2 regions of the Sphingomonas sp. LR60 genome follow, and region 2 is predicted to be linked to the other one. Evidence: riboswitches for the same ligand, from Rfam matches in the RefSeq annotation. Region 2 holds a riboswitch; the other holds the start of a gene.
What was found. A riboswitch is a leader RNA that binds a small molecule or an ion and turns the genes downstream of it on or off. The one in region 2 is predicted to bind cobalamin.

Region 1 (5,311 bases), 2.3 Mb from region 2:
GTGCGGTGGCGAGCGGCGTGTTGAGCGCGCGTCCCTGCCCCAGTTCGACCGCGCGGTCGACATAGGCAAGCGCGGCGGCCTGTGCGGGCACGAAGCGTTCGCGCGGCACCTCGGCCATCGCCGCGACGATGCGCGGATCGTTGACCTGGGTGGTGCGCAACTGGCTGGCGACCATCGCCTGGCGCATCGCGGTGAAATCGTCATTCCGGAGAGCGGGGGCGGAGAGGGTCATGAGCCGTCCTGTGGCATAGCTGTTTTATCGATGCAACACACGTTGCGCCAACGGGCTTGTATCGCGCGCAGAACACACTTTGCAATCGGCCGCTTGACATCATGCCGCCACGCCCGCATCTGCGCGCCCTCACCGGCCTCGAGGCGCGATGGCGGAGTGGTGACGCAGAGGACTGCAAATCCTTGCACCCGGGTTCGATTCCCGGTCGCGCCTCCAGCGGCCCGTCTCAACCGGGCCGCCCGATCGGAACGATGTAGCGCTGCCCCGTCGCGGTGATGCCGGTCTCGACCGTCAGGCCATAGGTTTCGCCGACCAACGCGGCGGTCAGCACCTCGTCCGCCGCCCCCGCCGCGACCACCCGCCCGTCGCGCAGCAGCACGACATCGTCGGCCAGCCGCGCCGCGAGGTTCAGGTCGTGCACCACGAGCACCACGCCGCTGCCGCCCGCCGCCACCGCGCGAAGCTGCGCGCCGACCTCGAGCTGATGCGCGGGGTCGAGACTGGCGAGCGGTTCGTCGGCGAGCAGCCATTCGGGCTGACCGGCCAATACCCGTGCCAGCAACGCGCGCGCACGCTCGCCGCCCGACAGATGCTCGACCCCGCGCCGCACGAAGGCGGTCATGCCGGTCGCCGCCAGCGCGGCATCGACCGCCGCGCGATCCTCGGCCGTCTCGCCCCAACGCCCGCGCCATGGCAACCGTCCGAGCGCGACCAACGTCGCGACGTCGATGTTCCAGTGCACGTCCGCCGCCTGCGGCAGGAAGCCAATTCGCCGGGCGCGTTCCTGAGCCGACAATGTCCGCACGTCGGTGCCGTTCAGTGACGCGCGGCCGCTGGCGGACACATGCAGGCCGGCGAGGCACGCCAGCAGGCTGCTCTTGCCCGCACCGTTCGGCCCCAGCAGCGCGGTGACCCGCCCGCTCGCAAACGCCGCGTTGATCGATTGGAGGACGGCCTTGCCGCCGAGCGTCAGCGAGACGCCTTCCGTTGCCAGCACGCTCATGCCAGCCGCCGCCGCATCGCGATTAGCAGATAGAGGAAGAACGGCCCGCCCAGCATCGACATCGCGATCCCGAGTCGCAGCTCGCTGACGGTCGGCGCCAGTCGCACGAGGCTGTCGGCCAGCGTCAGCAACAACGCCCCGCCCAGCGCCGCCGGCAGCAGGGTCGCGGACGGGCGGTGCCCCGAGAACGGACGGACGAGATGCGGCACGATCAGCCCGACGAAACCGATCACCCCCGCCGCGGCGACCGACGCGCCGACCGTCAGGGCGACTCCGACGATCACCGCCATTTGCAGCCGCCGTGGATCGACTCCCATCGATCGTGCCGCCTGCTCGCCGAGCGTCAGCGCATCGAGCGATCGCGCGGTCCGCGCCAGCACCGCCATCCCCAGCAGGATCAGCGGCACCGACACCATCACCTCGTCCCAGCTCCGGTCGGTCAGCGCGCCCATCAACCACGTCATGATCTCCGACGCGGCGAACGGCGTCGGCGCGAGGCTGAGCGCCAGTGCGGTCAGCGAGCCGGTGATGCTGGTCAGGATCATCCCTGCGAGCGTGAACAGGATCAGGCTGCCCGATCGCCCCGCGATCAGCGCCAGCGCCGCCATCGTGACCGCGGCGCCGGTCAGCGCGAAGCTCGGCAACAGCCACGTCTGCGCGGCATAGCCGAAGTATAGCGAGCACACCGCGCCGAACGCCGCTCCGGACGACACGCCGAACAGCCCCGGATCGGCGAGCGGGTTGCGCAGATAGCCCTGCATCGTCGCGCCGGACATCCCCAGCGCCGCGCCGACCGCGAGCGCGAGGATCGTCCGCGGCAGCCGCAACTCGACGATGATGATCGAACGCGGATCGGCGGCGGTCCAGCCGTCAAGCGGCACCCACACCTTCCCCGCGGCGACCGACAGCGCGGCGGCGAGCAGCACGCCCAGCCCTAACAACAGCGTCGTGCGCGTCATCGCGCCGCCACCTGCGCGCGTACCGCCCGCAACCGCGCCATCCCGGCGATGATCGTCGGACCGCCGCAGTTCATCAGCCGGCCCGCGAACGGCGCGATCGTCACGCGCGTACCTAGCCGCCGCAGCGCGCGATGCCGCTCCATCCGCTCCCCAGCGCCCTGCGCGGCGGCGACCGACAGGATGATGCGCGGCGGATCGGCGAGCAGATATTCCAGCGGCAGCACGTCCCAGCGCTTCAGCCCGTAGCCGGCGCTGGCGTTGCGGAAGCCGGCGCTCCGCAGCATCTCGTCGGGCAGCGTCCCCGCCCCCGGCACCAGACCGCCCGGCCCGAAGATCACCGCGGACATCGGCGGCACCGCGTCGGCGCGCGCTGCGGCAGTGATTCGGCCGGCGAGCGCCGCGCCCCGGGCGGGATGGCCGATCGCCTCCGCCAGGTCTCGCGCCTGCTGCGCGCTTTCCGCAATCGAGTCGGGCAGCGCGAACTGCCGCAATTTTATGTGCATCCGCGTCAGCGCCGCGACCGTGGCCGGCGCGACATGCCCGCTTGCCACCACCAAATCGGGGCGGAGCGCTACCACTTCCTCGGCGGTGCCTGAGGTTGAGGGGAAGCGCCGCGCCCAGGCGAGCGGGACCGACGTAGCGCGCGGATCGTGCGAATAATGGCTGATCGCGGCGATCTGCGCCGGATCGGCGACCTGCATCAGCATCGCGTCGAGGCATGGATTGATCGACACGACGCGCGGCGCGCGTGCAGGCGCCGCACCGATCAGCACCGGCACTGCCAGCACTGCGGCGGCGACCCGCGCCATGCGAAATCTACGATCGCTCAACTTCATCCATCCCCACGCCGACCCGACTCGTTCGTCGTCGCGCGGGAAAAAATCCCCGATCGCCCGGCACACCCCGTCCGCGCGAAGGACAACCGCGATCCGGCAGGTCTCCTGGCTCCCGGGTCGTCGCCGTTCGCCCGGCCTTCCCGGAGCGCGAGCGATCCAGTGGCACACGAGGGGCGAGCGGCTCGCCGGTCACAGTTGCGGGGGCAGCTCCGGATCGTTGCCTACCGGATTTCCTTTCCTGATCGCGTGATCGGGCCTAGCCGCCCGCCAGCGCGCGGGCAAGCGCCGCCAGCAGCGGTACGTCGACCGGCGGCATCGGCAGGTGCATGAGCGCCTCCGGCCAATCCCAGCGGAACGCCTGCGCTGCGAGCGGACGCGGCGTGCCCCGCCACGCGGTACAGCGGTAGAGCAGCATCGTCACAGGCATGTCGGTGGCGAAGCCGAGCGGATCGAGTGCGTCGACCGCGACGCTGATCGCCAGTTCCTCCTCCAGTTCGCGGATCAGTGCGGCGACCGGATGCTCGCCAGGCTCGACCTTGCCGCCGGGGAACTCCCAGAGCCGGCCATGCCGCTTGTTGTGCGGGCGTTGCTGCATCAGGCAGCGCCCCGACCCGTCGGTCAATGCCACGGCCACCACCAGCATCGCGCTGCGATCCTTCCTTAACCCGTTTCGAATATCGTGTGGGTCATGTCACGTCGATCCGCTGCTCGCTCGTTCTCAACCCGGTTGCGGGCCCTTGCGCCGCACACCCGCGGCGCGACCGCGGTCGAATACGGGCTGATCGTAGCGATGATCGCGCTGACCGCCGTCGGCGGCATGTCCGCAATCGGTCACCCGGTAACGGGCATCTTCGCGTCGATCAGCAGCAACCTGCAGTCAGCGCGCTAGCGATTGTTGTCGATCGCCAAGGTACTGAACAAAAACATAGGGTTCCACTTAAACCTTTATCAACCCTGCGCTTCTAGAAACGTCATTGATGGACCTGAACGGTGCGTCGGCGGGTACAGAAATTTAGGTTGTCACTGGAGATCGACATGCAGAAGATTCGTTCGTTCCTCAAGAACAGCAAGGGCGCGACCGCGATCGAATACGGTCTGATCGCTGCCCTTATCGCGGTTGCCGCAATTGCTGCCATGAAGGGCATCGGCACGCAGCTCAACACCACCTTCACCAACGTTCAGACGAAGATGACGAACCCGTAATAGGGTTTGACCGGCGGTGACCGGTGGGGCGGCGGAACATCGGTTCCGCCGCCCTTCTCTTTGTCCGTCCGGCAGGGAAACCGAAAAGCGGGCGTTCGGATCAGGTCCGGTGTGAGCAATAGGGCAGTCAATCCGGAAGGATCAACTCGCCTAGGCGACGCGGCCCATCTTCAGAAACTTGGTGCGGCGATCCTGCCGCAACGCCTCGGGCGTGAGCGGTGCCAGATCGCGCAGCATCCGCTCGATGCAATCGCCCAGCGCACGGATCGCGCCGTCGCGATCACGGTGCGCGCCGCCCAGCGGCTCGGGTACGATCGCGTCGATCACGCCCAGCGACTTGAGATCCTGCGCGGTCACTTTCATCGCTTCGGCGGCGTCAGGGGCCTTGTCGGCGGTACGCCACAGGATCGAGGCGCAGCCCTCGGGCGAGATCACCGAATAGACCGCATGTTCGAACATCAGCACGCGATTGCCGCTCGCCAGCGCGATCGCGCCGCCCGAGCCGCCTTCGCCGACCACCGCCGCGACCATCGGCACGCCGAGCGCGAGGCACGCCTCGGTCGAGCGCGCGATCGCCTCCGCCTGCCCGCGCTCCTCGGCCTGGATGCCCGGGAACGCACCCGAGGTGTCGACCAAGGTCACGACCGGCAGCCCGAAGCGATCGGCCAGTTCGAGCAGCCGGATCGCCTTGCGATAGCCCTCCGGCTTACCCATTCCGAAATTGTGGCGCAGCCGGCTGGCGGTGTCGTCGCCCTTCTCATGCCCCAGCACCATCACGCGCTGCCCGCGGAAGGTCGCGAAGCCGCCGAGGATCGCCTGATCGTCGCCGAACGCACGGTCACCGGCGAGCGGCACGAACTCATCGAAGAGCCCGGCGACGAAATGCTTGAAGTGCGGGCGCTCGGGATGACGCGCGACCTGCGTCTTCTGCCACGGCGACAATTTGCCGAACGTGTCCTTCAGCAGCTTGTCCGACTTCGCCTGCAGCTTGGCGATCTCGGACGAAATGTCGACGGTGCCCTCGGCGCCGGTCTCGCGCAATTCGTCGATACGCGCCTGAAGCTCGGCGATGGGCTTC
Region 2 (5,311 bases):
TCCCGCGCGAGGCGATGGAGGCCGAGGGCTATGGCGCCTATCTCGATCAGGTCGAGGACGTCGGCTGACTTGACCTGATAGGCGCGCGGCGCTTTGACGCCGCGCTTTCGATGAGGGCCGAGATGGACGATTGGGAGGAACGCGCGGCACGCCGCGCCGAGGAGCGTGAGCGGCGCGCGCAGGAGCGGGTCGCCAGCGCGCTCGCCCGCACCGAACAACGCGCCGTGGACCGCGAGGCGGCGTCGCGGCTGCGCGAGGAGGCGCGCACCGCCCGCCGCGTCGAGGAGGAACAGCGCCGCGCCACGTTGGTCGAGGAACGCGAGGCGCGCCCGCGCCGCCGCCAGAGCACCGGCGCGCTCGCCCGCACCGGCGATCAACGCCTTGAGCGCGACACGCGCCACTATGCCACCGACAAGGACCCGGCGCGCATCCGCACGCTGGCGGCGCGCGGCGCGACGCCCGCGGCGCTGGCGGCGGTGTTCGGCGTGTCGGTGGCCGAGATCGAGGCGGTGCTGGCCGCGGATTGATCTTGCCGCTACGCCGCGGCGCATGACCGACGATCGCGACGCCCGCCACAATGACAAGATGCGCCGCGTACAGGCCGCGCGGCGCGTGATGATGAAGGGCAAGACCGTCGAGAAGGGCCTGCTGATCGTCCACACCGGCGCGGGAAAGGGCAAGTCGACCGCCGCCTTCGGCATGGCGGTGCGCGCGATGGGGCACGGGATGAAGGTCGGCGTCGTCCAGTTCGTGAAGGGCGCGATGACCACCGGCGAGAAGGCGATCTTCGACGCCTTTCCCGAGTTGATCGAATTCCGCGCGATGGGCGATGGCTTCACCTGGGACACGCAGGACCGCGCTGCCGACGTGGCGAGTGCCCGCGCGGCCTGGGACGAGGTGCAACGGATGCTCGCCGACCCCGAGATCGCGATGGTGATCGCCGACGAGCTGAACATCGTGCTGCGCTACGATTATCTGCCGGTCGACGAGGTGGTGGCGGTGGCGGCCGCGCGTGCGCCGATGAAGCATCTGGTCATCACCGGCCGCAACGCGCCCGACGCGCTGATCGAGGCCGCCGATCTGGTCACCGAGATGACCCAGGTCAAACACCCGTTCCGCGCCGGCGTAAAAGCGCAGGCGGGGGTGGAATTCTAACGCCGCTGGCTGACGTCATCCCCGCCTCCCCCTCCGTCATCCCCGCGAAGGCGGGAATCCAGAACCTCTGACCTTGCGCCTCTATCGACGGACCTGCGCGTCTGGATTCCCGCCTCCGCGGGAATGACGGTTCTCGTGTTACGGCACCCCACCCCCGATTGACCCGCGCGCCGCCCCCGGCTAGGGCGCGCGCCGCGACAGGTTCCCTCTGACCGGGGATCAAAAGGGAACGGGTAAACCCCGGCTGCCCCTGCAACTGTAAGCGGCGAGCCCGCGCGCCACACGCCATTGGCCCCTCACCGGGCTGAGAAGGCGGCGCGCATCGGTGATGACCCGTGAGCCAGGAGACCTGCCTGTTCGCGATCGTCCTTCGCTCGGCCAGGGTGCGCCGAACGGACGGGAAGGCCGCACGGGGCACATCCGGCGGACGAGCCCAGCGTGACGATAACCACCGCCGTGGGCGGTCGACGCCGCGAGGATGCTCGCGCGCGGCGGCCCGCCCTCGGCTTTACGTCGTCACAAGGGGTTACCCACCATGTTCCATCGTCTCGCCGCCCTTCCGCTGCTCCTCTGTTCCACCGCCGCGCTCGCGCAGGAAGCCCCGCGCCCCGACGCCGCCGCGACCGACACCGGCGCCGACATCGTCGTCGCCGCCAATCGCGCGCCGGTCGACGCCGACCGCGTCACCGCCTCGGTCACCGTGCTCGACAAGGCCGCGATCGACCGCGCGCAGGACCTGTCGGTCGCCGACCTGCTGCTGCGCACCCCCGGCGTCTCGCTGTCGCGCAACGGCGGCTATGGCACCAGCACCTCGCTGCGTATCCGCGGCGCCGAGGCCGACCAGACCGTCGTCGTCATCGACGGGGTCAAGATCAACGACCCGTCCTCGCCCGGCGGCGGCTATAACTTCGCCAACCTGCTGATCGGCGACGCGTCGCGGATCGAGGTGCTGCGCGGACCGCAGTCGATCCTGTGGGGCAGCCAGGCGATCGGCGGCGTCGTCAACATCGTCACCCCGCTGCCGACCGCCGCGCTCGAAGGCAGCATCGACCTGGAGGGCGGTTCGCGCGAAACGGTCAGCGCGCGGGCCGCGCTCGGCGGCACCACCGGGCCGCTCGCGTGGCGGGTCGGCGCGCAGAGCTTCACCACCGACGGCATCTCCGCGCTGAAGGCCGGCACCGAGCGTGACGGCTACACCAACCAGAACGTGCAGGCGCGCGCGGTGCTGACGATCGCGCCGGGCATCAGCGCCGACCTGCGCGGCTCCTATGCCAACGGCCGCAACGACTTCGACGGCTTCAGCGGCGACACCCCCGAATACGGCCTGACGCGCGAGTTCGTCGGCTATGCCGGCCTCAACATCGACCTGTTCGACGCGCGGCTGCGCAACCGCTTCGGCTACGGCTATACCGACACCGATCGCGACAATTACAACCCCGACCAGGTCGAGCAGACGCAGACCTTCGCCGCGCTCGGCCGCAACCACCGGCTCGAATATCAGGGCACGCTCGCGCTCACCAAAGGCGTCGACGCGGTGTTCGGCGTCGAGAATGAGGTCAGCCGCTTCAGCACCGCCTCCTCGGACTTCGTGGCCCCCTATGCGCTCGGCACCCCGGCGCGCGGCCGCGCCGAGCTGACCAGCTTCTATGGCCAGCTCAACGTCTCGCCGTTCGACGGGCTGACGCTCAACGGCGGCGTGCGCCACGACGACCACAGCCGCTTCGGCACGCAGACGCTGTTCGCGGGCGGCGCGAACTGGGTACTGCCGACCGGCACCGTGCTGCGCGCGAGCTACAGCGAGGGCTTCAAGGCGCCGACCTTGTACCAGCTCTTCTCGGAATACGGCAATCAGGCGCTCAACCCAGAGCGCGCCAAGGGCTGGGAGGCCGGCGCCGAGCAGCGCTTCATGGACGGTCGCTTCGCGCTCGGCGGCACCTATTTCGAGCGCCGCAGCCGTGACCAGATCGTCTATACCGGCTGCAACCCCGGCACCACCGATCCGCTGTGCTTCGTCCCCGGCTCGACCACCGAGCAGCGCTTCGGCTATTACCAGAACGTCGCCCGCGCCTTCGCGCGCGGGGTCGAGGCGGTTGCCCGCGCGCAGGTCGGTGAACACCTCAGCCTCGACGGCAATTACAGCTGGGTGCTCTCGGAGGACCGCTCGCCGGGCCGCACCTTCGGCAACTGGCTGCCGCGCCGCCCGCGCGATACCGCCAACGTCGCCGCGACCTACACGTTCGCGGAGTCCGGCTCGTTCGGCGTCGCGGCGCGCTTCGCGGGCACGTCGTTCGACAATGCCAGCAACGCCACCAGGCTCGGCGGCTATACGCTCGTCGACCTGCGCGGCGAGCTGCCGCTGTCGAGCAACGTCCGGCTGTTCGCGCGCGTCGAAAACCTGTTCGACGAGCGCTACGAGACGATCGCCCGTTACGGCACGCTGGGACGCAGCGTCTACGCCGGCTTGCGCGGGCGCTTCTGATCGGATGATCGCGCCGCCCACCCCCTCCGTCGCCCCGGACGTGATCCGGGGCCCCGCTTCTTCCTGGCCGTGGCGGTAAGAAGCGGGATCCCGGATTCAGTCCGGGATGACGGCACGGTGGATGATCAGCCGTCATTGCGAGCGGAGACGCAATCCGATCGACACCACGCCACCCGAAAGCCGCTGACATGACCCTCATCCCCGTCACCGACGGCCCTGCCGTGGTCGCCTGCAACAGCTGCCGCCATTCGGCGACCGCGCGCGACGGGGCGGACGGTCGACGCGGCGGCGCAGCGCTTGCCGCCGCGCTCCGGACGGTGCAGGCGCGCGACCCGCTTGTCGCCGATATCGCCGTGCAGGAGATGCCGTGCCTCTTCGCGTGCGACCGGCATTGCACGATCCACCTGCGCGCTCCCGGCAAGATCGGCTATGTCCTCGGCGGCTTCACCCCCGACGAGGACGCCGCGACCGGGATCATGACCTTCATGCGCCACTATGTCGAAAGCGCCACCGGACAGGTGCCCTATGCGCTCTGGCCCGATGCGGTGAAGGGGCACTTCATCGTCCGCGTGCCCCCCGCCGGGCAGGTGGTGGCATGATGCGTTTCGACAGCGTCGCTGCGTTCGACGCGTCGCTCGCCGAGCTGCCCGCGCCCGATGCCGCGATGCGCGCGGCGGCGGCGGCGCGACAGGCGCGGCTGACCAAACCTGCCGGATCGCTCGGCCGGCTCGAAGAGATCGCGCTGTTCATGGCGGGATGGCAGCGCGACGCGCGCCCGCGGCTCGACGACGGACGCGTGGTGATCTTCGCGGGCAATCACGGCGTCGCGGCGCTCGGGGTCAGCGCCTTTCCCCTTCCGTCACCGCGCAGATGGTCGCCAATTTCCGCGAGGGCGGCGCGGCGATCAACGCGCTGGCCGCCGCCGCCGGCCTGTCGCTGACCGTCGTTCCGCTCGCGCTGGAACAGCCGACCGGCGACATCACCCAGACCGCCGCGATGAGCGAGGCGGAATGTCTCGAAGCGCTCGATGCCGGCGCGGCGGCGGTGCGGCCCGGCACCGATCTGCTGATTCCCGGCGACATGGGGATCGGCAACACCACCCCCGCCGCCGCCTTGTGCGCCGCCAGCTTCGGCGGCCGCGCGTCGGACTGGGTCGGCCCCGGCACCGGCGTTCACGGCCCGGCGCTCGCCGCCAAGATCGCGGCGGTCGACGCGGCGCTTGCCTGCCATGCCGAGGCCACGACACCATTCGAACGCCTTCGCCGGCTCGGCGGACGCGAGATCGCCGCGATTGCGGGCGCGATCCTCGCCGCGCGCCATGCGCGCATCCCGGTGCTGCTCGACGGCTTCATCGTCGGCGCCGCGCTGGCCCCACTCGCCGCCGCGCGCCCGCGGATCGTCGACCATTGCCTCGCCGGCCATGTCTCGGCCGAGCCGGGCCATGCGCGGCTGCTCGACCGGCTGGGGCTCGCGCCGCTGCTCCACCTCGATATGCGGCTCGGCGAGGCGAGCGGTGCCGCGGTCGCCGCCAGCCTCGTCCGCGCCGCGCTGGCTGCGCACGACCAGATGGCGACCTTCGATCAGGCAGGCGTCGCGCGGGCGTGAGCAGCGCGCGCACCGTCCACCTGCTGCGCCACGGCGCGACGGTCCGGCCGGGGCTGTTGCTCGGACACGTCG

Region 1: another riboswitch for cobalamin. It lies ahead of QP166_RS04060 (ABC transporter substrate-binding protein); the one in region 2 lies ahead of QP166_RS15280 (TonB-dependent receptor plug domain-containing protein).

Annotation. Positions count from the first base shown of each region.
Region 1 covers NZ_JASPFK010000001.1:865,143-870,453, reverse strand. The annotation lists gene QP166_RS04080 (protein-L-isoaspartate O-methyltransferase family protein) at 1-232, opposite strand, end outside; tRNA gene QP166_RS04075 (tRNA-Cys) at 375-448, shown strand; gene QP166_RS04070 (ABC transporter ATP-binding protein) at 459-1,235, opposite strand; gene QP166_RS04065 (FecCD family ABC transporter permease) at 1,232-2,194, opposite strand; gene QP166_RS04060 (ABC transporter substrate-binding protein) at 2,191-3,003, opposite strand; cobalamin riboswitch at 3,109-3,305, opposite strand; gene QP166_RS04055 ((deoxy)nucleoside triphosphate pyrophosphohydrolase) at 3,287-3,673, opposite strand; gene QP166_RS18915 (hypothetical protein) at 3,821-3,919, shown strand; gene QP166_RS04045 (Flp family type IVb pilin) at 4,066-4,233, shown strand; gene QP166_RS04040 (acetyl-CoA carboxylase carboxyltransferase subunit alpha) at 4,384-5,311, opposite strand, start outside.
Region 2 covers NZ_JASPFK010000001.1:3,208,972-3,214,282, forward strand. The annotation lists gene msrB (peptide-methionine (R)-S-oxide reductase MsrB) at 1-68, shown strand, start outside; gene QP166_RS15270 (hypothetical protein) at 111-527, shown strand; gene cobO (cob(I)yrinic acid a,c-diamide adenosyltransferase) at 550-1,155, shown strand; cobalamin riboswitch at 1,338-1,526, shown strand; gene QP166_RS15280 (TonB-dependent receptor plug domain-containing protein) at 1,691-3,634, shown strand; gene QP166_RS15285 (DUF1636 domain-containing protein) at 3,823-4,233, shown strand; partial or broken gene cobT (nicotinate-nucleotide--dimethylbenzimidazole phosphoribosyltransferase) at 4,230-5,239, shown strand; gene QP166_RS15295 (histidine phosphatase family protein) at 5,236-5,311, shown strand, end outside.